DNA from 3 places in the Microbacterium lacusdiani genome. Region 2 is predicted to be linked to each of the others. Evidence: predicted binding sites of a transcription regulator. Region 2 holds the regulator's gene; each other region holds the start of a gene.
What was found. Region 2 encodes HrcA, which represses chaperone genes, less so after heat shock. Its sites were predicted from a motif close to TTNGCACTCGNNNNNNNCGAGTGCNAA; they were not measured.

Region 1: a site for HrcA is predicted at 8,429-8,455, ahead of groL (chaperonin GroEL). Genes of this name have one in related genera too.
Region 3: a site for HrcA is predicted at 8,173-8,199, ahead of groES (co-chaperone GroES). Genes of this name have one in related genera too.

What each region holds. Positions count from the first base shown of each region.
Region 1 is NZ_BAAGXJ010000006.1:121,455-132,400, forward strand. Features, by position in the region: gene ACYVGN_RS06800 (molybdopterin-dependent oxidoreductase) at 1-1,466, opposite strand, end outside; gene ACYVGN_RS06805 (FAD binding domain-containing protein) at 1,463-2,290, opposite strand; gene ACYVGN_RS06810 (XdhC family protein) at 2,281-3,318, opposite strand; gene ACYVGN_RS06815 (nucleotidyltransferase family protein) at 3,422-4,012, shown strand; gene ACYVGN_RS06820 (DMT family transporter) at 4,023-4,982, shown strand; gene ACYVGN_RS06825 (nitroreductase family protein) at 5,002-5,577, opposite strand; gene msrB (peptide-methionine (R)-S-oxide reductase MsrB) at 5,577-6,002, opposite strand; gene ACYVGN_RS06835 (DUF2332 family protein) at 6,097-7,113, shown strand; gene ACYVGN_RS06840 (DUF3263 domain-containing protein) at 7,149-7,388, shown strand; gene ACYVGN_RS06845 (LytR C-terminal domain-containing protein) at 7,442-7,990, shown strand; gene ACYVGN_RS06850 (cold-shock protein) at 8,096-8,299, shown strand; gene groL (chaperonin GroEL) at 8,493-10,112, shown strand; gene sfnG (dimethylsulfone monooxygenase SfnG) at 10,275-10,946, shown strand, end outside.
Region 2 is NZ_BAAGXJ010000003.1:186,965-193,794, reverse strand. Features, by position in the region: gene ACYVGN_RS03045 (hypothetical protein) at 1-234, shown strand, start outside; gene ACYVGN_RS03040 (hypothetical protein) at 247-1,095, opposite strand; gene ACYVGN_RS03035 (hypothetical protein) at 1,114-1,437, opposite strand; gene ACYVGN_RS03030 (NUDIX hydrolase) at 1,491-2,054, shown strand; gene hrcA (heat-inducible transcriptional repressor HrcA) at 2,214-3,254, shown strand; gene dnaJ (molecular chaperone DnaJ) at 3,316-4,428, shown strand; gene ACYVGN_RS03015 (16S rRNA (uracil(1498)-N(3))-methyltransferase) at 4,432-5,163, shown strand; gene ACYVGN_RS03010 (HIT domain-containing protein) at 5,223-5,573, shown strand; gene ACYVGN_RS03005 (PhoH family protein) at 5,611-6,654, shown strand; gene ybeY (rRNA maturation RNase YbeY) at 6,648-6,830, shown strand, end outside.
Region 3 is NZ_BAAGXJ010000029.1:111,641-122,586, reverse strand. Features, by position in the region: gene ACYVGN_RS12950 (branched-chain amino acid ABC transporter permease) at 1-509, shown strand, start outside; gene ACYVGN_RS12945 (branched-chain amino acid ABC transporter permease) at 519-1,499, shown strand; gene ACYVGN_RS12940 (ABC transporter ATP-binding protein) at 1,519-2,511, shown strand; gene ACYVGN_RS12935 (ABC transporter ATP-binding protein) at 2,508-3,245, shown strand; gene ACYVGN_RS12930 (NAD-dependent epimerase/dehydratase family protein) at 3,301-4,920, opposite strand; gene ACYVGN_RS12925 (ABC transporter substrate-binding protein) at 5,145-6,410, opposite strand; gene rarD (EamA family transporter RarD) at 6,617-7,576, opposite strand; gene groES (co-chaperone GroES) at 7,789-8,085, opposite strand; gene ACYVGN_RS12910 (class I SAM-dependent methyltransferase) at 8,338-9,543, shown strand; gene ACYVGN_RS12905 (hypothetical protein) at 9,544-9,942, opposite strand; gene tsaD (tRNA (adenosine(37)-N6)-threonylcarbamoyltransferase complex transferase subunit TsaD) at 9,939-10,946, opposite strand, start outside.

The DNA.
Region 1 (10,946 bases), on a different contig from region 2:
GCGCACCCGTGGAACAGCACCCCGATCGCGTGGTTGCCGTACGCGCCGGTGTCGCTCAGCACGTCGAGCTTGATCGCCGTCAGCCGGCCGTCGGGCTCGGCGCCCAGCGTCACCGACACCCGCATCGGATGCCGCATGGACGAGCGCCAGAACTGCTCGGCGCGCGTGAACTCGTACGCCACGGGGCGGCCGGTGCGCAGCACGGCGAACGCGACGAGGTCCTCCGTGAACATCTCCTGCTTGCCGCCGAAGCCGCCGCCCACGCGGGGCGCGTACACCCGCACGCGGTCGCGCGGCAGGTCGAACAGCGTGCACAGCTCGTCGCGCGTCAGGAACGGCACCTGCGTCGACGAGCGGATGACCAGCCGTCCCTCCTCGTCCAGCCAGCCGACGGATCCGTGCGTCTCGAGCTGAGCGTGGATCGAGCGCCCCGTGCGCCACGTGCCGCTCACCGTGACGGGGCTCGCAGCGAGCGCCGCGTCGACGTCGCCGCCGTAGCCCGCGTGCAGCGCCGCGACGACGTTGCGCCCCGCATCGGCGACGCGGTCCTCGGGCGTGCGCTCCGGGTGCACGAGCGGCGCGCCGGGCGTCCGCGCCTCCTCGGGATCGAACACGGCGGGCAGCGGCTCGTAGTCGACGCGGATCAGTGCGCACGCCCGCTCGGCGGCCGCCGCGGTCTCGGCCACGACCGCGGCGACCCGCTGCCCCACGTGGCGCACGACGTCGTCGAGCATGCGGGTGTCGTCGGGGTCGTCCTGCCGGTGCTCGTGGCGCGCGGTCGAGTACCGGGCCGCGGGCGCGTCCTCGTGCGTGTACACCGCCACGACCCCCGGCACCGCGCGCGCGGCGGCGGCGTCGATCGCGCGGATGCGGGCGTGCGGATGCGGCGAGCCGAGCACGCGCAGGATGAGCGCGCCCGCCGGGACGTCGTCGAACGCGTACGGCTCGAGGCCCTGCACCACCCGCTGCGCCGGCTCGGGCACGGCCGAGACTCCGACACCATCGCCGGCGCCCGGGCCGGTCTCCCGGACCGGTCCGAGCACGGCCGCGCGTACGGCCTCGCGGATCGGCCGGTACCCGGTGCAGCGGCATAGGCTCCCCTTGAGGCGGCGGTCGAGATCCGGGAGGTCCTCCTCGCCGAGGCACGATGCCGTAACGCTCATGCCGGGCGTGCAGAACCCGCACTGGAACCCGAAGCCGTTCGCGAGCGCGTCCTGCACCGGATGCAGCGCGTCGCCGGGGGCGAGGCCCGCGGCGGTCGTGACCGCCCGGTCCTCGGCGCGCACCGCCGGCACGACGCACGAGTGCACGGGCTCGCCGTCCAGCAGCACGGCGCACGCCCCGCAGTCGCCGGAATCGCAGCCGCGCTTGACCGACAGGGCGCCGTGCTCGCGCAGCAGCGTGCGCAGGCACTGTCCCGGCCGCGGGTCGGCCTCGACCGCGGCGCCGTCGATCTCGAGCCTCACGCGCGCGTCTCCCCGGCCAGCTCCGCGCGGGCGCGCTCGGCGAGCACGACCGACACGGCCCGCCGCCAGTCGGCCGCGCCCAGCGGATCCGAGAAGTAGCCCGGCGCGGACCGCACCGCCTCGGCCAGCTCGGTCGCCGAGGGCGCCGCGGGGAACCACAGCACGACCGGGCGCTCGGTGGCCGCGGTCACGACGAACACGGCCGCGCCGTCCTCGTCGGCCCGGCCCGTCACGACCGCCGCGGACCTGCCGAGCTCGGCGAGCGCGATCCGGTGCAGCGTGAAGCGCGAGCGCAGCGTGCGCGCGGGCAGGTCGATCGCGCGGATGACCTCGCCCAGCCGCAGCGTGCTGACCCCGTCCCGCGCGGGGATCTCGGCGACGGGCAGCGTGCGCTCGCCGCCGTCGGGGGTCCACACCTCGGCGGTGCCGTCGAGCCCGGTGGCGAGCGACACCATCGCCGCGGCCGCGAACGCTCGGGCGATGTTGCCGCCGACCGTCGCGGTGTTCCAGATCTTGAACGACGCGAGCAGCGCGTCCGCGGCGACCGGGAACATCCGGGTCGCGGCCCACTCCGCGGGCGCCTCGCCGTCGCGCGCGAACCGGACGAGCCGCGCGATGGAGCACGTGGCGCCGATCCGCAGCCCGGCGGGGGAGACCTCCAGGTCGGGCCACCCCATCGCCGTGAGGTCGACGAGCCCCGTGACTTCGGGCTGGGGCTCGCCGAACAGCCACGTGCCGCCGGCGAGCACGGTCTCGCCCGGCGCCAGCGCGAGGTCGCCGCGGCCGCGCGCGCGGCGGAAGGACGTGACGGTGCTCAGGTCCACGCGGGCCGCCCCTCGCCGAGCGCGCAGGCGGCGTCCGGGCCGGCGGGCGCGGTGCCGAGGGTGCCGTGCAGGGGGCCCTGGCCGTCGCGCAGTGGTCGTCCCGTTCCGCCGTGGCGCGACTGGACGATCTCGGCCAGCGCCGAGAGCGCCACCTCGTCGGGCGAGGCCCCTCCGAGGTCGAGGCCCAGGGGGGAGTGCAGCCGGGCGAGGTCCGCGTCCTCCACGCCCGCGGCGCGCAGCAGCTCGGCGCGCCGCGCGACCGTGCGGCGGGCGCCGAGCGCTCCCACGAACCCGACGGGCAGGGCGAGCGCGGTCGCGATCGCGGGGACGTCGAGGCGCGTGTCATGCGTGAGGACGCACACGGCCGTGCGGGCGTCGACCCGATCCCCGGCCTCGCCCCGCAGGTACTCGGCCGGGTCGCCCACGACCCGCTCGGCCGCGTCGGGGAAGCGCTCCGGGGTGATGAGCGTCTCCCACACGTCGCACACCGTCACGGCGAAGCCCGCCGCCGCGCCGACCCGGCACAGCGCGGCTGCGTGCTCGCCGGCGCCGAGCAGGATGAGGCGCGGCCGCGGTGCGTGCGCGAGAGCCAGGACCGCCGGGCCGTCCGGAACCGGCAGGATGCGCCCCGCGGCGTCGCCCTGCAGCACGAGCCCGACAGCGACGGGCCGGTCCGCCGCGGCCCGCTCGAGCGCCGCGCGGGCCACGTCGTCGCCGGCCCGGACCTCGTACGCGAGCACGTCGATCCGCCCGCCGCACGCCAGGCCCGCGGCGAACGCGGCCTCGTCGGAGAAGCCGAACCCCGCCGCCTGTGCCCGCCCGGTCGCGAGCACCGTGCGGGCGAGGACGATCGCGTCGCCCTCCACGCAGCCGCCCGAGATCGAGCCGATCACCTCGCCGTCGTCGGCCACCGCCATGGATGAGCCGACGCCCCGCGGGGCGCTGCGCGCGACGCCGGTGACCGTGACCACCGCGATCCGCCGCCCGGCGCGCAGCCGGTCGAGGATCACGGCGGCGAGTTCGAGCATGGCGCCACCGTAGTCATGCCGTGTTACCGGACTGCTACACGCCACGCCCGGCGCGTCACGCGCCCGACCCCGCGCCGTGACCTGCGGGTCCTAGACTGCGGCGATGGACCCCGCCCGCGTGCGCCTGTGCGGCCTCGTGCTCGCCGCCGGAGCGGGTCGCCGGTTCGGCGGCCCGAAGGCGCTCGCGCGCGGCGCCGACGGGACGCCGTGGGTGGCGCGCGCGGTCGACGCGCTGGTCAAGGGCGGGTGCGACCGGGTCGTCGTGGCGCTGTCGCCGGCCTCCGCGGCGGCCGCCGCCCTGGTGCCGACGCCCGCGATGTCGGTCGTCGTCGGCGACGCGGCGCGCGGACTGGCCGCCACGCTGCGCGGCGCGCTCGCCGCGGCGGTCCCGGCCGACGGCGTCGTCATCCTGCCGGTCGACACGCCCGATGTGGTCCCCGGCGCGGTTCGCCGCGTGATCGCCGAGGGCGGGCGGCCGCTGCGTCAGGCGCTGGCTCAGGCCGTGTACCGCGGCCGCCCGGGCCATCCGGTCCTGGTCGGCGCGGATCACGTCGCGGCGCTGCGGGCAACGCTCCGCGGAGACGAGGGCGCCCGGGCGTATCTGCGGGCGGCCGCCGCCCGGCAGGTGGAGTGCGGGGACCTGTGGTCGGGGGACGACATCGACGAGCGCGGCGGCGCCCACCTGGGGTCGTAGGCTTGAGGGAGTGAGCACCCCGGACCAGCCGTCGCCGTCACGCCGCGCCCGGGGCCTCGCCCCGGTGGCGGGAGCCATCGCGGTCGGCGTGCTGACGGCCATCCAGTCGCGGCTGAACGGCGGGCTCGGCGCCGCGCTCGACAACGCGATCGTGGCCGCCGTCATCTCGTTCGGATCGGGCCTGGCCATCATGGTCGCGCTCGCCGCGGCGCTGCCGGCGGGCCGGGCCGGCGTCGCGCGGCTCGTGCGCGGCGTCCGCGCGCGCGACATGCCGTGGTGGATCCTGATCGGCGGCGCGGCCGGAGCGCTCACGGTGGGCTCGCAGGGCGCCGTGGTCGGGGTGATCGGCACGGCGCTGTTCACGGTGGGCGTCGTGGCGGGGCAGACGCTCAGCGGACTGATCCTGGACCGCGTCGGGTACAGTCCGGCCGGCGTGACGGCGGTGACCGTGCCGCGGGTGGTCGGCGTGGCGCTCGCGCTCGCGGCCGTGACCGTCTCGCTCACGGGCGGCACGGTCGCGCAGGCGCCGCTGTGGATGCTGCTGCTTCCGCTCCTGGTCGGCGCCGGCCTCGCGTGGCAGCAGGCCACCAACGGACGGCTGCAGCGCGCGACCGCGTCGGCGATGACCGCGACGCTCGTCAACTTCGTCGGCGGCACGGTCGTGCTCGGGGCGATCGCGCTGGTGCAGGCGCCGCTCGTCGGCGTCGCGCCGCTTCCGGCCGACCCGTGGCTGTACCTGGGCGGCGCGATCGGCGTCGCCTACATCGCGCTGTCGGCGGCGCTCGCGCCGCGGATCGGCGTGCTGCTGCTCTCGCTCGGATCCGTGCTCGGGATGCTCGTGGGCTCGCTCGCGCTCGACCTGCTGTGGCCGCCCGCGGTGCCGCCGTCGCCGGTCCGCTCCGCCATCACGGTCGCGGTCGCGTGCGTGGGAGTCACGATCGCCGCGGTCGGCCGGCGTTCCGCGCGCTGAGGCGCGCGGGCCGAGGTCGTCAGGCCTTCTTCTTGGCCTTCTTGCCCGCGGGGAGAGCGGAGAGGAACTTGGCGCCGTCGACGGCCTTGCGGCGCAGCGGGCGCGACCGGGTGGGCTTTCCGCCCACGTAGAGCCAGCCGAGCAGGACCTCGTCCTTCGTGAGGCCGTGCGCCTTGGCGACCGCGCGGTGCCGCGTGTGGCCGCCCGTGCGCCAGAAGACGCCGTAGCCCGCCTCGTCCAGCAGCAGGCTGAGCGCATGGGCGACGCCGGAGGCCACGGCCTCCTGCTCCCAGACCGGCACCTTGCCGCGCCGCACCGACGCGACGACCGCGATCAGCAGCGGCGCGCGGAGGGGCTTGGAGTACACGCCCTTCTTGCCCTCGGCCTTCGCGATCGCGCGGCCGAGCGCGACGCGGTCGTCGCCGCGGATCTCGATCAGCCGCCAGGGCTTGAGCTCCTTGTGGTCGGCGACGCGGCCCGCGGCCGACACCAGCTCGACGAGCTCGTCGTGCGTGGGCGCGTCGTCCGTGACCTTCGACAGCGAGCGGCGCGCGAGCATCGCGGCCCGCGCGCCCCCGACGGCCGCCGCGGTCATCAGGCCGGGGCGTCCTGCTCGTCGCTCTCCTCCGGAGTGAAGTTCAGCGACAGCGAGTTCATGCAGTAGCGGTCGCCCGTGGGCGTGCCGAAGCCGTCAGGGAAGACGTGACCCAGGTGCGAGCCGCAGTTGGCGCAGCGCACCTCTGTGCGCTCCATGCCGTGGCTGTTGTCCTCGAGCAGCTCGACCGCGTCGGGGCGGATGGACTCGTAGAAGCTGGGCCAGCCGCAGTGCGAGTCGAACTTGGTGCCGCTCTTGAACAGCTCCGAACCGCACGCCGCGCACGTGTACAGGCCCGCGCGCTCCTCGTCCAGCAGCTCGCCCGTCCAGGGGCGCTCGGTGCCGGCCTCGCGCAGCACCGCGTACTGCTCGGGGGTGAGCTCCTGGCGCCACTCATCCTCGGACTTGCTCACGTTGTACGACATGGGTTCCTCCCGTTGATCGCCTTACAGACTACGTCCGCGGGAGGGTGCGCGGATCGGACGTGTCGTAACGTGCGCGGCCCGGGAGAATGAGGGGATGAGCGCCCCGACGACCGACCACGACCCGGCCGCCGTCGCGGACCGGTTCGCCCGCTTCGCACGTGACGAGGCGCCAGGCCGCTCGGACGTCTACCAGGAGTGGGCCCAGGGCGTGGCCGGCGACTCCGGGATGTGCGAGATCCTCGCCCGCATCCCCGCCACGCGCCGGCAGCCGCCGCTCGTGTTCGCCGTCACGCGGATGCTGGGCGCCCCGCTGGCCGGCGGCTACGACGCCTGGGCGGCGTTCGTGCTCGCGCACGCCGCCACGGTGGTCGCCGAGTGCGCGGCGCGCACGCTGCAGACGAACGAGCCGCTGCGCTGCGCCGCGCTCCTTCCCGCCCTCGCGCGCCTGCAGGGCCCGATCGCGCTGCTGGAGCTCGGCGCCTCGGGCGGGCTGTGCCTGTACCCGGATCGCTACGCGTACCGCTTCCGTGCGGGCGACGACGTCGTCGCGGTGGATCCGGGCGGGGGAGCGGCCGTCGTGCTCGAGGCCGAGCTGCGCGGAGCCGTGCCGGACCTCCGCCTGCCGGACGTCGTGTGGCGCGCGGGCATCGACCTGCAGCCGCTGGACGCCGGCGACCCCGCCGACCGGGCCTGGCTCGAGGGGCTCGTGTGGCCCGAGGAGACGGCCAGGGCCCGGCGGATCGCCGCCGCGATCGACGTCGCCGCCGCCGACCCGCCGCGCCTCGTCGCGGGGGATGCCGCGGATCTCGGGCTCGTGCGCCGCCTCGCGGCCGAGGCGCCGCGCGATGCCGCGCTCGTGATCACGACCCCCGGTGTGCTGCCGTACGTGCCGCGCGGCCGGCGCGACGCGCTGATCGCGGCGCTGCGGGCACCGGGCGGCATCCGCCCCGAGCCCGTGCACTGGATCACGCTCGACCAGCCCGCGCTGCACGACGCCTGGACCCCGCCCATCGACCCCGGGACGTGGGGCCCGGGATTCGCGCTCGCGCTCGACGGCGAGGTGCTCGCGGCCGCCGACCCTCTGGGCGCCTGGATCGACTGGCGCGCCTGACCGGCACGTGCCGCAGCGCCGCCTACCGTGGGAACGTGCCCCTCTCCGACCGCGACCGCGCCATCCTCGCCTTCGAGGCCGAGTGGCGCCGCCACGGCGGCGCGAAGGAGGAGGCCATCCGGTCCCAGCTCGAGATGGCGCCGGCGCGCTACTACCAGCTGCTGGGCCGGCTGATCGACTCGGCCGACGCGCTCGCCGAGGACCCGCTGCTCGTGGGCCGGCTGCGCCGCCTGCGCGACGCGCGCCGCGCGGACCGCTCCCGCATCGCCGGCTGACCGGAGCCGCGCCTGAGGCGTCGCCCCAGGGGCGTCCGGGTAGCATCGGGGTCGTGCCGACCACCTACCCCCGGGACCGCTTCGACGACGTCCCGCGCCAGTCCGCCAGGGTCGGCGCCCATCGTGCCGAGCAGCCCCGCGCACCCCGCCGCGTCGTGCTGCTGTGGGCCGCGCTCGCGACGGTCCTGCTCACGATCGCGGGCATCCTCGCGTTCCTCGTCCTGTCGCAGCGCGTCGACATCGTGCCGGGACAGCAGTCCCCGGTGCCGCAGTCCACGGTGTCGCCGATCGTCGACCCCACCTACACGGTGCTCGTGCTCAACGGCACGGGCTCGCAGGGCGTGGCCGAGGAGGTCGCCGCCGAACTTGTGGCGGCCGGATGGTCGGACGACATGGTCCTGCCGAGCGAGTCGTCCGCGACGGACTTCCCCGCCACGACCGTGTACTACGCGTCTCCCGAGGAGGAGGCCGTCGCGCTGGCCATCGCGCAGGCGATCGGCGGCGCGCGCGTCGCGCTGAGCGACCAGTACCAGAGCCCGCCGGATCCGGCGCTCAAGGAGATCACGGTGGTCGCCGGTCTCGACCGTGTTTCGGCCGGGTAAACAGTTCGATTCGGGCGTGTTCATTCTCGCCCTCTCGGCGTTCTGGCGCGGAACGGCGCGGATACCATTCCCGATATCCGCCCCCAGCACCAGGAGAGTTTTCGCATGACCCAGGGCACAGTGAAGTGGTTCAACGCCGAGAAGGGCTACGGGTTCATCACCGTGGCAGACGGCAGCCAGGACGTCTTCGTCCACTACTCGAACATCGAGATGAGCGGCTTCCGCGTCCTGGAGGAGGGGCAGTCCGTCGAGTTCACCGTCGGCTCGGGCCAGAAGGGCCCGCAGGCGGAGGCCGTCCGCCCCGTCTGACCCGGCGTCCACGCAGAGCGCCCCGCGGCCCGGACCGCGGGGCGCTCTCGCGCGTCCGGGCGTCGCCCGCCCACGGGCGCGCCCGCCGGACGCGGCTTGCACTCGATGGGGGAGAGTGCCAGAATCGTCCTAGCACTCGTGCAAGAGGAGTGCTAAAGACCACACGCCTACGTCCGGGAGGGACGACACCAACATGGCAAAGATGATCGCTTTCGACGAGGAGGCCCGTCGTGGCCTCGAGCGCGGCCTCAACACGCTGGCCGACGCCGTCAAGGTGACGCTCGGCCCGCGCGGTCGCAACGTCGTGCTCGAGAAGAAGTGGGGCGCCCCCACCATCACGAACGACGGCGTCTCGATCGCCAAGGAGATCGAGCTCGACGACCCGTACGAGAAGATCGGCGCCGAGCTGGTCAAGGAGGTCGCCAAGAAGACCGACGACGTCGCGGGTGACGGCACCACGACCGCCACGGTCCTCGCCCAGGCGCTGGTCCGCGAGGGCCTCCGCAACGTCGCCGCCGGCGCCGACCCCATCAGCCTGAAGCGCGGCATCGAGAAGGCCGTCAAGGCGCTCTCGGACGAGCTGCTCGCGCAGGCCAAGGAGGTCGAGTCGAAGGAGCAGATCGCCGCGACCGCGTCGATCTCGGCCGCCGACCCCGCGATCGGCGAGCTCATCGCCGAGGCCATCGACAAGGTGGGCAAGGAGGGCGTCGTCACGGTCGAGGAGTCGAACACGTTCGGCACCGAGCTCGAGCTCACCGAGGGCATGCGCTTCGACAAGGGCTACCTGAACCCCTACTTCGTCACGGACCCGGAGCGCCAGGAGGCGGTCTTCGAGGACCCGTACATCCTGATCGCGAACCAGAAGATCTCGAACATCAAGGACCTTCTGCCGGTCGTCGACAAGGTCATCCAGGCGGGCAAGGAGCTCGTCATCATCGCCGAGGACGTCGAGGGCGAGGCCCTCGCGACGCTCGTGCTGAACAAGATCCGCGGCATCTTCAAGTCGGTCGCCGTCAAGGCCCCCGGCTTCGGCGACCGCCGCAAGGCCCAGCTGCAGGACATCGCGATCCTCACGGGCGGCCAGGTCATCACCGAGGAGGTCGGCCTCAAGCTCGAGAACACCGACCTCGAGCTGCTCGGCCGCGCCCGCAAGGTCATCGTCACCAAGGACGAGACCACGATCGTCGAGGGCGCCGGCGACGCGTCGCAGATCGAGGGCCGCGTGACCCAGATCCGTCGCGAGATCGAGAACACCGACAGCGACTACGACCGCGAGAAGCTGCAGGAGCGCCTCGCCAAGCTCGCCGGCGGCGTCGCCGTCATCAAGGCGGGCGCGGCCACCGAGGTCGAGCTCAAGGAGCGCAAGCACCGCATCGAGGACGCCGTGCGCAACGCGAAGGCCGCCGTCGAGGAGGGCATCGTCGCCGGTGGTGGCGTGGCCCTCATCCAGGCCGGCAAGACCGCGTTCGACGGCCTGGACCTCGTCGGCGACGAGGCGACCGGCGCGAACATCGTCAAGGTCGCGATCGAGGCTCCGCTGAAGCAGATCGCCCTCAACGCCGGCCTCGAGCCGGGCGTCGTGGCCAACAAGGTCGCCGACCTCCCGGTCGGCCACGGTCTGAACGCCGCCACGGGCGAGTACGGCGACCTGTTCGCGCAGGGCATCATCGACCCCGCCAAGGTGACGCGCTCGGCGCTGCAGAACGCCGCGTCGATCGCCGGCCTCTTCCTCACCACCGAGGCCGTCGTCGCCGACAAGCCCGAGAAGGCGGGCGCTCCGGCGGGCGCCGAGGGTGCGGGCATGGACTTCTGATCCACGCCTGATCTCCTCTCGGACGGCCCCTTCCCCTCGCGGGGGAGGGGCCGTCCCGCGTCTCCGGGGCGTGGATGACACAGGGCGTAACACCCGCTTGGAGCACGGTAGGGTGCGTCGCCATACTTGCGTGACCCGATCCGAGCACCCGAAGGATTCCCCATGACCGTCATCGACACCGAGGTCTCGCCCGTCGCCGACCTCGAGACGCCCCTGAAGTTCGCCTACTGGGTGCCGAACGTCTCCGGCGGCCTCGTCGTCTCCACCATCGAGCAGCGCACCAGCTGGGACTTCGACTACAACAAGAAGCTCGCCCGCATCGCCGAGGACGCCGGCTTCGAGTACGCGCTGTCGCAGACGCGCTACGCCGCGAGCTACGGCGCCGACAAGCAGCACGAGGCCACGTCGTTCACGCTGGGCCTGCTGGGCGCGACCGAGCGACTCAAGATCATCGCCGCCGTCCACCCGGGCATGTGGCACCCCGGGGTGCTCGCCAAGTGGCTCATCACGGCCGACCACATCTCGAACGGCCGCGCCGCCGTCAACATCGTGTCGGGGTGGCTCAAGGACGAGTTCGTGAAGTTCGGCCTGCCCTGGCTCGAGCACGACGAGCGCTACGTGCCCACCGAGGAGTTCATCTCGATCCTGCGCGGCCTGCTGACCGAGGACGGCTACTCGTTCGACGGCAAGCACTACCAGATCTCGGACTTCACGCTCTCGCCGAAGCCGCTCGACGTGCCCGGCCGCGCGCACCCCGAGATCTTCTTCGGCGGCAACTCGACCGCGGCGCAGGCCGCGGCCGGCCGCACCGCGGACTGGTACTTCTCGAACGGC
Region 2 (6,830 bases):
GCCGCGGTGCCCGACCCGGCGCGGATCCTGCTCTGCACCGAGACGCCCGGCGACGTGCTCGTGAGCACGAGCGGCGCCGACTACCCGGAGCAGGAGGTCGACGCCGCCGACCTGTCGTGCGCGAGGCCGGTCGCCGTCCCCGTGTACGACGACGAGAGCACGCTCATGCTCGTGTGCACCGCCGTGGCGGGCGAATGCGTGGTGCGGGTGCTCCCGCCCGAGGATGCCGGGTGACCGCGCTCTGCATCACCCGCCGGCGGCGGGGACCGTGGCGGTCCCCGCGTCGCGCTCGCGCAGGGCCCCGCCGCCCTGGCGGCCGAGGCTCAGCTGCTTCAGGACGGCGACGACGCCGCCGATGAGCACGAGGAGCCCCCACACGGCGCCCACCACCGCGGTGATGAGCGCGGCGAGCGCGTCGGCGATGCTCACCACGATCCCCGGGACGACCGAGTGCAGCACCATCGTCAGGAGCGTGAGGAGAAGGGCCAGCAGCAGGAAGAACACCATCCGCTTGCTGCCGAGCATGCGCGGCTGCGCCACGATGAGGAATGCGACGGCGGCGAGCTGCAGCACCAGGACCGCCCCCAGGATCGCCGCCGACGCGCCGACATCGAAGAACCCGAACACCGCGAGGTAGGCGAGCGTGCCGAAGGGGGCCGCCAGGAACAGCGCCACCATCGTGGTGAGGGCGGCGAAGGCGAGCAGGGCCAGCAGCACGCCGGCGACCGCGGCGCCGAGGCCGCCCACGAGGCTCGCGATGCCGTTCACGAGCGCGCCCGCGCGGTGCCCGATCAGCAGCGGCAGGGCCATGAGCCCCACCATCAGCAGCGTCAGCCCGAGCGGCAGCGCCAGGAACGGGATGCCGAGGCCCGGCGGGTCCTCGGCCTCCGCGCCGAACGCGCCGTCCTCGGCGATGGCCGCGACGTCGCCCGCGTCCACCCCCTCGGGCAGCGACGCGCCCGGCTGGGCGAGCGCCGCGATGCGCTCGCCCAGGGGTGGCGGCGACACGACGACCCCCGCGCCGACGCAGGCGAGCACCGCCAGCAGGATCGCCGCGACGGCGACCCACAGCGCCCACCTGCGCAGGCCGTCCACGGGGCGCCGCGCGATCTCTCAGAGTGCCAGCAGGATGCCGCCGGCCACGAGGCCGACGACGAGGATGCCCGCCGCGACGTACCAGGCCCAGTCGGGCGGCACGAACTTTCCGCCGTACGAGGGCTGGAGCGACGCGTGCGGCGTCGCGGTGGCGCCCGCGATGAAGGCGACCGCGACGGCGGCGAGGAAGGCGACGCCGATGACGATGAAGCCGGCCTCGGAGCGCATGATCCCGACGACGACGGCGGTGACGCCGGCCGCGACGCCCAGGATGTAGCCCGCGATCGTGAGCACGAGCTTGACGGTGGGATTGCCGGTGATGCCGGACAGCGTGGTGTTCATGCTCTGAGGAGCCCGCGCCGCGCGTCCCTGATACGGGATGACATGCTGACTGGATGAATGCCCCCGAGATGTGGGATCTGAGGGACGGGGACGGCCGCCCGACGGGAGCGCGGGTGCGCCGGGGAGACGTGCTTCCCGAGGGAACGACTCATCTCGTCGCCGCGACGTGTGTGCTGCGCGCCGATGGACGGGTGCTTCTCACGCGCCGGGCTGCGTCCAAAGCCGAGCACCCCTTGACATGGGAGTTCCCGGGCGGGAGCGCCCTGGCCGGGGAGTCGAGCGCCCAGGCTGCCTCGCGAGAACTGCACGAGGAGACAGGCATCCTGGCGCCTCCGTCCCAGCTGACTTTCATCGGTCGGCACCGGGAGATCTCCGCCTTCGTGGATCTCTATGCGGTGTCGCTGGGCGTGGATGTGCCCGTCGTCCTGGACCCGGCGGAGGTTGCCGCAGCGGAGTGGGTCTCCTTCGACGAAATCTTTCGGCGCCGCCAGCAGGAGACCTTCGCCGAGCCGTGGCTGGACCGGTTGGACGCACTTCTGCAAGCCCTTGCCCGCTGGGCGCGAAGCAACGCCCCTCATCCTCACCTCGAGGAGATATCCACGATCTCGGACGGATGAGCGGGACAGCGGCCTCCGCGGTGGATTTCTCCGCGCGTCACGGCGGCGCACTATCGGCGCGAGCGGGTCCTGCGAGCGGTGCTCAGCCGATCCGGCGTCGTGCTCGCTAGAATTGGCACTCAGAACGAGCGAGTGCCAGGCGACGTCGGGAGGTGCGGCATGGTCACGGAACGTGGGCTGAAGGTGCTCCGCGCCATCGTGCAGGACTACGTCGACACGCACGAGCCGGTGGGCAGCAAGTCGATCGTCGAGCGCCACGCGTTCGGCGTCTCCGCGGCCACCATCCGCAACGACATGGCGCTGCTCGAGGACGAGGAGCTGATCACCGCCCCGCACACGTCTTCGGGCCGCGTGCCGACCGACAAGGGCTACCGCGTCTTCGTCGACCACCTGGCCGAGCTGCGGCCCCTGTCCCAGGCGCAGCGCTCGGCCATCTCGACGTTCCTGGCCGACCCCTCGGACCTGGACGACCTGCTCTCGCGCACCGTGCGCGTGCTCACGCAGCTGACGGGGCAGGTCGCGCTCGTGCAGTACCCGTCCTTCGCGTCCGCGAACGTCACCCACGTGGAGCTGGTGCGGCTCGACGACATCCGGATGCTTGTGATCATCGTGACCGACACGGGCCGGGTCTCGCAGCGCCTCACGGCGACGCCGAGCGGCGTGCACGAGGACGACGTCGCGGTGCTGCGCGCGCAGCTCGCGTCGCTCGTCACGGGGCGCTCGGTGGGCGACGGCTCCGAGCGGATCGAGGCGCTGCGGGCGCAGGCGCCGGCGGAGCGCGGCCGCCGCGACGACGCGCTGCTGACGCTCGCAGCCGTCGTGGGGGAGGAGCTCGACGAGTTCCGCGAGAACCGCCTCGTGATGGCCGGGGCGGCGACCCTGGCGAAGCGGGAGCAGGACTTCCGCGGCAGCATCCACCCGCTGCTCGAGGCCATCGAGGAGCAGGTCACACTGCTGCGGCTGATGTCTGAGATGGTGGCGGACGAGCACGGCCTGTCGGCGAGCATCGGCCGCGAGAACGACGAGTTCGGGCTGGCCGAGGCGTCGATCATCGCGAGCGACTACGACGCGGGCGTGGGCCGCGCGCGCGTGGGGCTCATGGGCCCGACGCGCATGGACTACCCCAGCAACCTGTCGGCGGCCCGCGCGGTGGCGCGGTACCTGTCGCGGCTGCTGGACGAGGACGAGGGCCGCCGCTAGGCGGCGCCGATTCATCACGCGGGAGCGCGCGGCAGACGACGCGCGACCATGAAAGGCGAGTGTGGCTGACCACTACGAGGTTCTCGGGGTGTCGCGCGAGGCGACGTCCGACGACATCAAGAAGGCGTATCGCAAGCTGGCGCGCCAGCTGCATCCCGACGTCAACCCCAGCGAGGACGCCGCGGAGCGCTTCAAGCTGGTGACGCACGCGTACGAGGTGCTGAGCGACGACGAGAAGCGCCGCCGCTACGACAAGGGCGGCGACGAGAGCCCGTTCGGAGGCGCGGGCGGGTTCGGCGGCTTCAGCGACATCTTCGAGACGTTCTTCGGCGCGGGCGCCGGCGGCGGCCGCGCGGGACGTCCCCGTTCGCGCCGCGAGCGCGGCCAGGACGCGCTCGTGCGCGTCACGCTCGAGCTCGGCGACGTCGTCTTCGGCGTGCACCGGGACCTCGAGGTCGACACGGCCGTGCTGTGCGAGACGTGCCAGGGCTCGTGCTGCCAGCCGGGCACGGGTCCGGCGCGTTGCGAGATCTGCGGCGGCTCGGGCTTCATCCAGCGCCAGGTGCGCAGCCTCCTCGGCAACGTCGTGACGCAGCAGCCGTGCGGCGCGTGCCAGGGCTACGGCGCGACCATCCCCGACCCGTGCACGACCTGCCACGGCCAGGGCCGGGTGCGCTCGCGCCGCACCGTGTCGGTCGACATCCCGGCCGGCGTCGAGACCGGCCTGCGCCTGCAGCTGCCCGGCTCGGGCGAGGTCGGCCCGGCGGGCGGCCCCAACGGCGACCTCTACATCGAGGTCCAGGTGTCGCCGCACCCGGTCTTCAGCCGCGACGGCGACGACCTGCTCGCGACGCTCGAGGTGTCGATGACCGACGCCATCCTGGGCGCCACCACGACCATCGAGGCGCTGGACGGCCCGGTCGAGCTCGAGCTGCGGCCCGGCATCCAGGCCGGGGAGGTGCTGACGGTCAAGAACCGCGGCATCACGGGGCTCCGGTCCTCGCAGCGCGGCGACCTGCGGGTCGGGATACACGTCGTCACGCCGACGCGACTGGACGCCAAGGAGCGGGCGCTGGTGGAGGAGCTCGCGAAGCGCACCAAGGCGCCGAAGCCGCGCCTGGCGGAGTTCCAGCAGGGCCTGTTCTCCAAGCTGCGCGACCGGTTCCGGGGCTGACGCGTGGCCCTGCACTTCATCGACGAGACGGCCGGGGCCGCCCGCGTCGGCGACGCGGTCACACTGACGGGCGCCGAGGCGCATCACGCCGCCGCCGTGCGCCGCGTGCGCGTCGGCGAGGCGGTCACCGTGACGGACGGCCGGGGCGCGTGGCTCGAGGGCGAGGCCGAGAGCGTCGAGCCGCGCGAGGTCGTCGTCCGGATCGCCACCCGCCGCGACGAGGACGCGCCGCGGCCGCGCCTGGTGCTCGCGCAGGCCCTGGCGAAGGGCGACCGCGACGAGCTCGCGGTCCAGGCCGCGACCGAGCTCGGCGCCGACGAGATCGTGCCGTGGCAGGCGGCCCGCAGCGTGTCGCGCTGGGAGGGGCCCAAGGCCGAGAAGGGGCGCGTCCGCTGGGCCGCCATCGTGCGCGAGGCGGCCAAGCAGGCCCACCGCGCGTGGCTGCCGGAGGTCGTGCCGGTCGCGACGACCGGGGCCCTCGCGGCGCGCGCGGCCGGCGAGCGCGTCCTGGTCCTCGAGCCCACCGCCGAGACCCGTCTGACGGCAGTGGATCTCGGAGACGCCGCATCCATCGTGCTCGTGGTCGGTCCCGAGGGCGGCATCTCCCCGGAGGAGCTGGACCGGCTGGAGGCCGCCGGCGCCGTGCGTGTCCGGCTCGGCGACACGGTGCTGCGCACGTCCACCGCCGGGCCCGCGGCGCTCGCACTCGTGAACGCGCGCCTGGGCCGCTGGTGACCCGCGACGCGGGTCAAGCCCCCGGGTCGGGTGAGGGGCGCGCGCATAGACTGAGGTCCATGAGCGATCCCTCGATCTTCACCCGCATCCTGCAGGGCGACATCCCCGGCGAGATCGTGGCCGAGACCGAGCGGGTCTTCGCCATCAAGGACATCGCGCCGCAGGCGCCGCTGCACCTGCTGGTGATCCCGAAGACGCAGGAGTACCGCGACGTCGCGGAGCTCGCCGCGGGGGACCCCGAGCTGCTGGCCGAGATGGTGTCCGTGGCGAAGGGCCTCGCATCCGAGCACGCCGACGGCGACTTCCGCCTGCTGTTCAACTCCGGGTCGGGCGCGGGCCAGACCGTGTTCCACGTTCATGCGCACGTGCTCGCGGGCGGCCTGGGAGAGAGAAGCCTCGTCGGTGAGTGACCTTCACACGGAGACCGTGACCGCCGACGGAGTCGCGATGGTGCAGCTGCTCGGCCCGCAGGACCGCCTGCTCCGGATGGTCGAGAGCGCGCACCCGGATGTCGACGTCCACGTGCGCGGCAACGAGATCACGCTGCGCGGGGCGGAGGCCGACGTGCGCGCGGCGCGCGCGCTGGTCGACGAGCTGCTCCAGATGACCAAGGCCGGGCATGCGCTCGGCGAGGCCGACGTGGCGAGCTCGGCGCGCATGATGCGCGACGAGTCCGGCCCGCGGCCGAGCGAGGTCATGGGCGAGGCGATCCTGTCGAGCCGCGGCAAGACCATCCGACCCAAGACCGTGGGTCAGAAGGACTACATCGACGCGATCGATCAGAACACGATCGTGTTCGGGATCGGCCCCGCCGGAACGGGCAAGACCTACCTGGCGATGGCGAAGGCCGTGCAGGCGCTGCAGCGGCGCGAGGTCGACCGGATCATCCTGACCCGCCCGGCGGTCGAGGCGGGCGAGCGGCTCGGCTTCCTGCCCGGCACCCTCACCGACAAGATCGACCCGTACCTGCGCCCGCTGTACGACGCTCTGAACGAGATGATGGACCCCGAACTCGTGCCCAAGCTCATGGCGACGGGCACGATCGAGGTCGCGCCGCTCGCGTACATGCGCGGCCGCACGCTCAACAACTCGTTCGTCGTGCTCGACGAGGCGCAGAACACCACGCCCGAGCAGATGAAGATGTTCCTGACGCGTCTCGGCTTCGGCACCAAGATGGTCGTCACCGGCGACATCACCCAGGTCGACCTGCCGCAGGGCGCGTCGGGCCTGCGCCTCGTGACGCGCGTGCTGGAGGGGATCGACGACATCCACTTCGCGCGCCTGACGAGCGACGACGTGGTGCGGCACTCGCTGGTGGGCCGCATCGTGGACGCGTACAGCGAGTACGACGAGCGCCGCCTCGCCGCGCGTCACGAGCGCGACGAGGCCGCCGAGTTCGCCAACCGGGCCGAGCGACGCGCCGCGAACTTCCCGAAGGCCTCGCGGGCGACCGGCCCCCGAGACCGCACGCCCAAGCGAGGACGATCGTGATCGACATCAACAACGAGTCCGCCGTCGAGATCGACGAGTCGGTGCTGCTGCGCCTCACGCAGGAGAACCTGGCCGCGCTGCACGTGTCGCCCGACGCGGACGTGGCGATCGTCCTGGTGGACGAGGGCGCCATGGAGCAGCTGCACCTGCAGTGGATGGACGAGCCGGGCCCGACC
Region 3 (10,946 bases), on a different contig from region 2:
TGGTGCCGTCCGTGTCGATCCCCCTCGGCGGGGCCGTGAGCACCACGCTCAACGACCTGGTCTCGATGGGCATCTCGATCGTCGTGATCGTCGCGTTCGCGCTGTGGCTCACCCGCAGCCGCCTCGGCAAGGCGACCCGCGCGATCTCGGACAACCCGTCGCTCGCCGCCGCCAGCGGCATCGACGTCGACCGTGTGGTGCGCGTCGTCTGGATCATCTCGGGCGCCCTCGCGGGCCTCGCGGGCATCCTGTACGCGTACTACCGCCCCGGCATCCGCTGGGACATGGGAGCGCAGATCCTGCTGCTCGTGTTCGCGGCGGTCACGCTCGGCGGCCTCGGCACGGCGTTCGGCGCGCTCGTCGGCTCGATCATCATCGGCGTCCTCGTCGAGGCGTCGAGCCTCTGGATCCCGGCCGACCTGCGCTACGCGGGCGCGCTCGTGGTCCTCATCATCATCCTTCTGGTCCGGCCGCAGGGCATCCTCGGCCGCCGCGAGCGAATCGGATAGGTGCCGCTCATGAACTGGTCCCAGATCTTCGACAACACGCTGTCATCGATCCTCAGCCCCGCCACCATGGGCTACGCCCTCGCGGCGCTCGGCCTCGCCATGCACTTCGGCTACGGCGGCCTGCTGAACATGGGCGTCGCGGGCTTCATGGCGCTCGGCGCGTACGGCTACGCGATCTCGATCCTCACGTTCGGCTTCCCGTGGTGGCTCGCGGCGCTCGTCGGCCTCGCGGCCGCGGCCGTGTTCGCGCTCATCCTCGGCATCCCGACGCTGCGCCTGCGCGGCGACTACCTCGCCATCGCGACCATCGCGGCCGCCGAGGTGCTGCGCCTGCTGTTCCTGACGACGACGTTCGACGCCGTCACCGGATCCGCCGACGGCCTCGCCGGCTACCACGGCAGCTTCCGCGAGTCGAACCCGATCCCGGACGGCACCTACGGCTTCGGCCCGTGGGCGTACAACGAGACGCAGTGGTGGGTGCGCATCATGGGCATCCTGACGCTCGCGTTCGCCGCGCTCGTGGTGTGGATGCTCACGCGCAGCCCGTGGGGCCGCGTGATGAAGGGCATCCGCGAGGACGAGGACGCCATCCGCTCGCTCGGCAAGAACGTCTTCTCCTACAAGATGCAGTCGCTCGTGCTGGGCGGCGTGATCATGGCCGCGGGCGGCGTCGTGTACGCGCTGCCGTCGGCCGTGAGCCCCGGCGTCTACGTCACGTCGCTGACGTTCTTCGTGTGGACGGCGCTGCTGCTCGGCGGCGCGGCCACCGTGTTCGGGCCGCTGCTCGGATCGCTCATCTTCTGGGTGATCCAGACGTTCCTGTCCAACTTCCTGCCGGCGCTGACCAAGGCCGACATCATCCCCTTCATGACCGACGTCCAGGCGGGTACGCTGCGCTTCATCCTCGTCGGGGTGGCGCTGATGCTGCTGGTCGTCTTCATGCCGCAGGGCATCCTCGGCGACAAGAAGGAGCTGACCTTTGTCCGTTGAGAACACTCCCCGGCAGCCGGTGACCGCATCCGTGCCGCGGCCCAAGACCACGGGCCTGCACGTGGGCGAGGCGGCCCCCGGCGTCAAGAAGGTCGACCCGATCATCGTCGCGGACGGCGTCAAGCGCACGTTCGGCGGCCTCACGGCCGTGGACGTCGAGCACCTCGAGATCCCGCGCGGCGCGATCACCGCCTTGATCGGCCCCAACGGCGCGGGCAAGACCACGCTGTTCAACCTGCTCACGGGCTTCGACAAGCCCAACGCGGGCACCTGGTCGTACGACGGTCACGACCTCGCCCACGTCCCGGCCCACAAGGTCGCCCGGATGGGCCTGGTCCGCACGTTCCAGCTCACCAAGGCGCTGGGCCGCCTGAGCGTCATGGACAACATGAAGCTCGGTCAGCAGAACCACGTGGGCGAGCGCTTCTGGCACAGTCTGATCCCGGCGCTGTGGCGAAAGCAGGACGCCGACACCGAGGCGCGCGCCGAGGAGCTGCTGGTCAAGTTCAAGCTCGACGCCAAGCGCGACGACCTCGCGGCCGGGCTCTCGGGCGGCCAGAAGAAGCTGCTCGAGATGGCCCGCTCGCTCATGACCCAGCCGACGCTCGTCATGCTCGACGAGCCGATGGCCGGCGTGAACCCGGCCCTGACCGAGTCGCTGCTCGACCACATCCTCAACCTGAAGGACGAGGGCATGACCGTGCTGTTCGTCGAGCACGACATGCACATGGTCCGCCACATCGCCGACTGGGTCGTCGTGATGGCCGAGGGCAAGGTGGTCGCCGAGGGCGCCCCCGACGAGGTCATGAAGAACCCGGCCGTGATCGACGCGTACCTCGGCGCGCACCAGGAGCTCGACCTCGGCGTCGTGACCGGCCGCATCCCGGTCGTCGAGGCCGACCCGACCACCGACGCCGAGGCCTCCGCGGCCGTGGGCGCCGAGGTCATCGAGGCCGAGGCGGCGGCCGAGGCCGAGGCGGCCGCCGAGGCCGAGAAGGAGGACGACAAGTGAGCACGGACGAGACCCCGGTCGTCCTGGTCGACGACGTTCACGCGGGCTACCTGCCCGGCGTGAACATCCTGAACGGCGCGACCCTGACCGCCTACCAGGGCGAGCTCATCGGCATCATCGGCCCCAACGGCGCCGGCAAGTCGACGCTGCTGAAGGCGATCTTCGGCCAGGTGAAGATCCGCGGCGGCAGCATCTCGCTCGCCGGCGAGGACATCACGGGCCTCAAGGCCGACAAGCTGGTCGCGAAGGGCGTCGGCTTCGTCCCGCAGACCAACAACGTGTTCCCCTCGCTGACCATCGAGGAGAACCTGCAGATGGGCGCGTACCAGAACCCGAAGCTGTTCACCGAGCGCGTGGACTTCGTGATGGGCCTGTTCCCCGACCTCGCGAAGGGCGGCGGACTGAAGAAGCGGGCCTCGGGCCTCTCGGGCGGCGAGCGCCAGATGGTCGCCATGGGCCGCGCGCTCATGATGGACCCGAAGGTGCTGCTGCTCGACGAGCCGTCGGCGGGCCTCTCCCCCGTGCGTCAGGACGAGGCGTTCCTGCGCGTCTCGGAGATCAACCAGGCGGGCGTGACCTGCATCATGGTCGAGCAGAACGCGCGCCGCTGCCTGCAGATCTGCGACCGCGGCTACGTGCTCGACCAGGGCCGCGACGCCTACACGGGCACGGGCCGCGAGCTGCTCAACGACCCCAAGGTCACTCAGCTCTATCTCGGCACGCTCGGCGCCTGACGCCGCGCATCGCCATGGGAGGCCGGGGGTTCGCCCCCGGCCTCCCATCGTCTCGTCAGTCGACGTGCCCCGCGACGAACGCCTCGCGGACGATGTGACGGTGGAGCCGCCCGAGCACGGCCGCCTGCTCCTCGGCCCGCTCCGCGAGCACCGCGAAGGTCTCCGCCGGCAGGCCGAGGTCCGGCGCGAGCGCGGCCAGCGTCTCCCACGCGCCCTTCTTGCCCGTGACGGCGCCGCGCATGAGCTCGGTCTCGAGCACGGGCGTCATGGGCGACCCGAGCGGGCGCCCGTTCGTCTTGAGCCGGCCGGCCTTCTCGCCGAGCCAGGCGAGGGCCTGGCGATGCGGGCGCCGCGGCACCTCGAGCGTGTCGACGAGGTCCTTCAGGAAGACCCGCTCGCGGCCGACCTCCTCGGCCAGCCGCGCGAGGTCCGGGCCCAGGTCGGTGTCCGCGTACGCCTTGGCCATCCGCCGGAACCGGGCGACGCCCGCGGTCGCGCCCGTGAGGTGGTCGGAGAGATACAGCCCCAGGATGTCCCGCTGCAGGGTGGCGGGGAGCCGGTGCGCGGGCGAGTCCGCGGGCGGCTGAGCCGGCCCGTCGGGGAGGACGTCGCCGGGCGGCAGCTGATCCTGCGGCCAGTCGCGACGCGGCCGCATCGGAGCGCTCGCGGTGCCCGCGCCGTCGGCCATCCCCGTGAGCAGCTCGCGCAGGGCCGAGGTCGCGTCGTGCCGGGGCTGCCACCCCAGCTCGCGCCGCGCGCGCGAGCTGTCCATGATCGGCACGGTCATCGCCATGTCGAGCCACCCCGGGTCGGCCGCGACGGCGTGCAGCCGCCACGCCGCGTGGAGGAGCGGGCGCAGCACGCGCGCAGGCACCGCCAGCTGGCGCCCGTGCGCGAGCACCGCGGCGATGTCCCGGCCGCGCAGCACGGGGTCGGCCGCGATGTTGAACGCGCCCGTGGCGCCGCCCACGATGACGCGGCGGTACGCGTCGGCCAGGTCGGCGCCGTGCACGACCTGCATCCGCACGCCCGCCGGCAGCGGCACGACGGGCAGGCGCCCGGGGCGCAGCAGCGCGGGCGGCAGGAGGGCCCCGACGAACAGCCGCGTGATCTCCGCCCCGGCGTCGCGGTCGAAGACGAGTGCGGGCCGGAGGCGCGCGACGGCGAGGCCCCGGGCCTCGGCGTCGTCGAGCAGGCGCTCCTGCGCGGCCTTGTCGGCCGCGTAGTGCGAGGTGGGGATCCCCTCGGTCGGCCATGACTCGTCCCGCGCGTCGTCGTCGTCCACGCCCGTGTACGCGCCCACGGACGAGGCGCACACCAGGTGCCGCACGCCGGCGCGCAGGCACGCCTCGATCACGCGGCGCGTGCCGTCCACGTTCGCGCGGCGGATCAGCTCCCGCTTCCGGTTCGGCTGGATGAGCCAGGCCAGGTGCACGACGCAGTCCGCGCCCCGGAACGCCGCGGCGAGCCGGTCGATCACCCGCTCGTCCGCGGCCCGGTCGACGGCCGGCGCCGCGATGTCGATCCGCTCCCAGTGGGCCGCGTCGTAGGGCGGCGCCTTGTCCGGCGTCCGCCGCGCGACGCCCACGATCGCGTCGACCGCGGGCTCGTCCCTCAGGGCGTGCAGCAGCGCGGTCCCGGTGTTGCCGCTCGCCCCGACGATGGCGACCTTCATGAGATGCTCCCGTCCTCGCGCTCCCTTGGACGACCGACGCTAGCCGCCCCGGGCCGGGAGCCGCAGGGGCTTGCGCCCGGCCCCCAGCACGCTCCCTGCTGGTCGAGCGAGCGCGCCGGCGCGAGTCGAAACCCCTGAAGCCGCCGCCGTCCACGAGACCGCGCGAACGGGAATCGCCCCGCCTCCTCGAGGGAGACGGGGCGATCCGGGTCGCGCGAGGGGGATCAGCCCTCGTACGGGGTGTAGGTGTTGTCGGGGCCGTACTCGTAGATGTTGATCATGCCCTCGGTCGGGTCGCCGACCTCGTCGAACGTGACGGGGCTCGAGGCTCCGTCGTAGTCCGCGACGCCGCCGGCCAGGATGATGTCGGCGCACTCCGCGAAGGTGGTGCACTTCTCGCCGTCACCCGAGCCGCCCGAGACCTCGATCAGCTTCTCGGCGATCGCCGCCGAGTCGGTCGAGCCCGCGGCCAGCGCGGCCAGCGCGATCAGGTTGGTCGCGTCGAACGACTCCGGCGCGTAGGTGTAGTCGCTCAGCGGCTCGGCGCCCGACTCCTCCACGAAGGCGTCGAGACCGTCGATGAACTCCTGCACCTGCTCCGGCGTCGGACCGGGGTACGTGCCCTTGGCGCCCTCGAGCAGGCCCTCCGGGAAGTCCGGGTACGCGGCCATGTTGCCGTCGACCAGGAACAGGTCCTCGGCCGCGAAGCCCTTCTCGAGCAGGCTCGGGAGGATGGTCTTCGCCTCGTCGAACGAGATCACGGTGATCGCGTCGGGGTCGGCGGCGAGCACCTCCGAGATCTGCGAGTCGAACGACGTGTCGCCGGGGTTGAACGTCGGGGCCGCGACGACCTCGCCGCCCGCACCCTCGAACGCCTCGGTGATGTACTTGGCCAGGCCGGTGCCGTAGGCGTCGTTCAGCACGATCATGCCCAGCGTCTGGTAGCCGAGCTCGGCGACGAAGTTGCCGTGCACCTCGCCCTGCAGCACGTCCGACGGCGCCGTGCGGAAGTACAGGCCGTTGTCGTCGTACGTCGTGAAGGCGTCCGACGTGTTGGCCGGCGAGAACTGGATGACGCCCGCGCCGGTCACCTGGTCGATGAACTGCAGCGAGACGCCCGACGACGCGGCGCCGATGATCGCGGCCGGGTCCTCGCTGAGCAGGCGCGGGATCTCGGTCTCGTAGGCCTTGTTGTCCAGGTCGCCCGAGTCGCCGTGCACGACCTCGAGCTCGAGGCCCGTGGTCTCGGCGTACTCGTTGATCAGCGACTGCGCGTAGTCGACACCCGCGATCTCGGGCGGGCCGAGGAACGCGAGCGAACCGGTCACGGGCAGGGCCGTGCCGATCTTCAGCGCGAGGTCGCCGGCCGGCGCGGCCGGGGCCGACTCGCTGGGCTCGGCGGTTCCACCGCCGCTGGCGCAGCCGGCGAGGGTGAGAGCTGCGGCGCCCGTGAGGGCCAGTGCGCCGATCAGCTTCCGGGATCGAACCATGAGGTTCCGTCCTTTCATCAGGACCCGCGGTTTTCGGGGACTGGTGGTGCATCAGCACACCGCGGGTAATGGACGGAAATCTACCCGCGATTTGTTTCATCCGGGTTTTCGCGTGTTGCGCAGACCGGACCCTGGGATCAAATCGTTACCGGCCGCGCCGGCAGGCGATGCAGTATGTCGCGTGCGACCCCTTCTCGGGCGTCGTTCTACGCTCCGCCGTCGATCGCGACGGCCGGCAGGGGCCGCGCCCGGCGCGCATGGCGCACCTGGTCGAGCATCAGCAGGATGCAGGCGAGCCACACGATCCCGAAGCCGATCCAGCGCGCGGTCGGCATCGGCTCATGCAGCACGGCGGCGCCGATGATGAACTGCAGGATGGGCCCCGCGAACTGGAGCATGCCCATGGTCGCGAGCGGGATGCGGCTCGAGCCGGCGGCGAACAGCAGCAGCGGAACCGCGGTGACGACGCCGGCGCAGAGGAGGAGCACGGTGTGGCCGGCGCCCGCCGCGCCCATCGTGATGCCGGTGGTGACCGCGACGATCGCCAGCTGCACGACCGCGACCGGCACGAGCCACAGCGTCTCGAGCGCGAGGCCGCTGATCGCGTCGACCGAGCCGCCGACCTGCTTCTTCACGAGGCCGTACACCCCGAAGGTCGCCGTGAGCCCCAGCGCGTACCAGGGCACGGCGCCGTAGCCGATCACGATCACGATCACCGCGACCGCCGCGACGCCGATCGCGATCCACTGCAGGGGCCGCAGCCGCTCTCGCAGCACCAGCACGGCGAGCAGCACGGTCGTGATGGGGTTGATGAAGTATCCGAGGCTCGCCTCGATCACGGCGTCGCTCTGGGTCGCGATCACGAAGATCTGCCAGTTGCCGTAGATCAGCACGCCCGCGAGCGCCATCAGCAGCGCGAGGCGCGGGTTGCGCAGCACGGCGAAGAAGCGCCCCCAGCCGCGCATCACGGTGAGCAGCAGCGCGCAGAACACGAGCGACAGCAGCACCCGCCAGGCGACGACCTCCCACGGACCGGTGGGCGCGAGCACCACGAAGTAGAGCGGCAGCACGCCCCACAGCACGTACGCGCCGAGGCCGTAGAGGGTACCCGCGGCCTCCGTCCCGATCCGGCCGGGCCGTTCGATCGAGGGGGCGGGTGCGGTCACCGATTCAGCCTACGCTCGCGGCGAGCGCGCCGGGCCCGGTGCGCCCTGCCATCCGCGGTCCGATTCCTGCCAGGTGCGTCCGCTCGACGACCGGTCGTTGAGCGGAGCGAGCGCCAGCGAGCGGAGTCGAAACGTCACGAAGCCGCCCACTTGGGCATGCGAAAGGGCCCGGATGCCGAGCATCCGGGCCCTTTCGGGGCGTGTCGCTGGGATCAGCGGACGACGACCGCGAGGACGTCGCGCGCCGAGAGCACGAGGAACTCGTCAGCGCCGAACTTCACCTCGGTGCCGCCGTACTTGCTGTACAGCACGCGGTCGCCGACGGCGACATCGAGCGGAACGCGGTTGCCGTTGTCGTCGATGCGGCCGGGGCCCACCGCGACGACCTCGCCCTCCTGGGGCTTCTCCTTCGCGGTGTCGGGGATGACCAGACCGCTCGCGGTGGTCTGCTCGGCCTCGACCTGCTTGATGACGATGCGGTCCTCGAGCGGCTTGATGGAAACCGACACGGTGTACCTCTTCTTTCGTGTGCTTCGTACGGGAAGACTCTTCGCACTCTCCCGGGGAGAGTGCTAACAGCAAGTGTAGGAGGGATGCTGGCACTCCCGCAACGCGAGTGCCAACGGCTTCCGCCCGTCGCCGACACAATGCAGGACCTGTGCCGGCTGCATGGCGTGTCGCCGTCCGAGATGACCCGCACACGCCCGAGATCCCGCTCCGCTCCTGCGTTGTGTCGTAGGAGCCGCCCGTAGGCTGGGCGGATGGATTCGGCCGAGCTCGACGCCCTCCTCACCCGCGAGGGCCTGGCCCTGCTCGACGCGCTCGGCGACGTCGACAGCGCCGACGACGTGGCGCGCACCGTGTCCCGGCTGCGGGCGGCGGGCCACTCCCCCGAGCTCGTGTCCGCCGTGGTCGGCCAGGCGCGGCTGCGGCAGCGCGCGACTGCGAAGTTCGGCGAGTTCGCCGACCGGATGCTGTTCACGCGGGCGGGCCTCGAGCAGGCCACCCGGATGAGCGTCTCGGTGCACCACGCGCGCCGCATGCGGCAGGCGGGCATCGAGCGGGTCGCGGATCTCGGCTGCGGCATCGGCGGCGACTCGCTCGCGTTCGCGGCGCTCGGGATGGGCGTGCTCGCTGTCGACGCCGACCCCGTCACGGCGGCGCTGGCCGCGTACAACCTCGCGCCGTTCCGCGCGGAGGGCGCGGGCGTCGAGGTGCGCGCGGCGCGGGCCGAGGAGGTGCCGCTCGACGAGGTCGGCGCGGTCTGGCTCGATCCGGCGCGCCGCACGGCCGGACACGGCGAGACCGCGCGCGTGGCGGCCGCGGACTATTCGCCGCCGCTGGACTGGGTGTTCGACCTCGCGGGGCGCGTGCCCGCCGGCGTCAAGCTCGGTCCGGGCCACGACCGCGACGCCCTTCCCGAGCATGCCGAGACGCAGTGGATCAGCGTGGACGGATCCACGGTGGAGCTGGTCGTCTGGACCGGCGCCCTCGCGCGCGAGGGCGTCCGGCGATCCGCGCTCGTGCTGCGCGGCGACGACGCCCACGAGCTGACCGCGGCCGCCGACACGGCCGACGAGCCGGTGCGGGCGCTCGGCGCGTTCCTTCACGAGCCGGAGGGCGCGGTCATCCGGGCCCGTCTGATCGGCGACGTCGCCCGCGCGCTCGACGCCGGGCCGGTCGCGCAGGGCATCGCCTACCTCACCGGCGACGCAGCCGCGACGAGCCCCTTCGTCGCGTCGTTCCGTGTGCGCGAGACGCTGCCCGCCGACCCCAAGCCGCTGGCGAAGGCGCTGCGCGCCCGCGGGATCGGCACGCTCGAGATCAAGAAGCGCGGGGTCGACGTCGACCCCGCCGCGCTGCGCAAGCGCCTCGCCCTCAAGGGCGATCAGTCGGCGACGCTGATCCTGACGCGCGTCGACGGCAGGCGCACCGCGATCCTCGCGGACCGCGTCCCCCGCGCCTGATCAGGCCCCGGCGGCCTCCTGCACCGCGCGCACGACCCACAGGATCCAGAACGCGCTGCACACGATCGAGCCCAGCCCGAGGCCCAGGCCCCACCAGGCGAGCTCGCGCTTCGCGCGGCGCCCGGCGAGCGCGATCACCGCGAGGACGACGCCGATCACGCCGAGCGGCAGCGCCCACGGCACGAACCAGGACACCACGAGCGCGAAGGTCGACAGGGTCATCGACCAGGTGGCCGTCCGCCCTCGGGAGAGGCGCATGCTCCGGATGGCGCGCGGCGCCGCGGCGGGCGCCGGCGCGGAGGGCGCGACCGCGCCGCCCTCGGGCGCCGGGCCGACCGGCCGCACGTCGCCCTCCGGGGCGGGAGCCTCGGGAGCATGCACGACCGCGCGCTCGTTCACGTCGACTCCACCGCCACCGGGTCGGCCACCGCCACCTGGATCTGCGTGACGGGAAGGGTCGAGTCGGCGCCGAACTCGAGCGTCGAGGGCGCGCGGCCCTCGGCGATCAGCTCGGCGGCGAGCGCCGCGATCATCGCGCCGTTGTCGGTGCACAGGCTCAGCGGCGGGATGCGCACGGTGACGCCCGCGGCCGCGGCGCGCTCGAGCGCGACGTCGCGCAGCCGGCGGTTGGCGATCACGCCGCCGCCGAGCAGCAGGCGCGGCACGCCGTGCTGCGCGCACGCATCGAGCGCCTTGGTCACGAGCACGTCGACGACCGCCTCGCGGAAGCTCGCGGCGACATCCGCGACCGGCACGGGCTCGCCGGCCGCCTCGCGCTGCTCGATCCAGCGCGCGACCGCCGTCTTGAGGCCCGAGAACGAGAAGTCGTAGCGGTGCTCGGCCATGTCGCTGGCCCGCGACAGACCGCGCGGGAACCGGATGGCGTTCGGGTCGCCCTCGGCGGCCGCCCGGTCGATCTCCGGGCCGCCCGGGTAGGGCAGGCCGAGGATGCGGGCGACCTTGTCGAACGCCTCGCCCGCCGCGTCGTCCACGGTCTCGCCGAGCAGCTCGACATCGCTCGTCAGGTCGCGCACGAGCAGCAGCGACGTGTGCCCGCCCGAGACCAGCAGGGCCACGGTGGGGTACTCGAGCGGAGGCGCGTCCGCATCCAGGATGTCCGCCGCGATGTGGCCGACGAGGTGGTTGACCGCGTACAGCGGCCTGCCGAGCGAGACGGCCAGCGCCTTCGCGGCGCCGATGCCGACCATGAGCGCACCGGCCAGTCCGGGCCCGCTCGTGACCGCGACCGCGTCGATCTCGGAGATCGTCACGCCGGCCTCGTCGAGCGCGCGCTCGATCGCGGGCTGCAGCGCCTCGAGGTGCGCGCGGGCCGCCACCTCGGGCACGACGCCGCCGTAGCGGGCGTGCTCGTCCATGCTGCTGGCGATCGTGTTGCTGAGCAG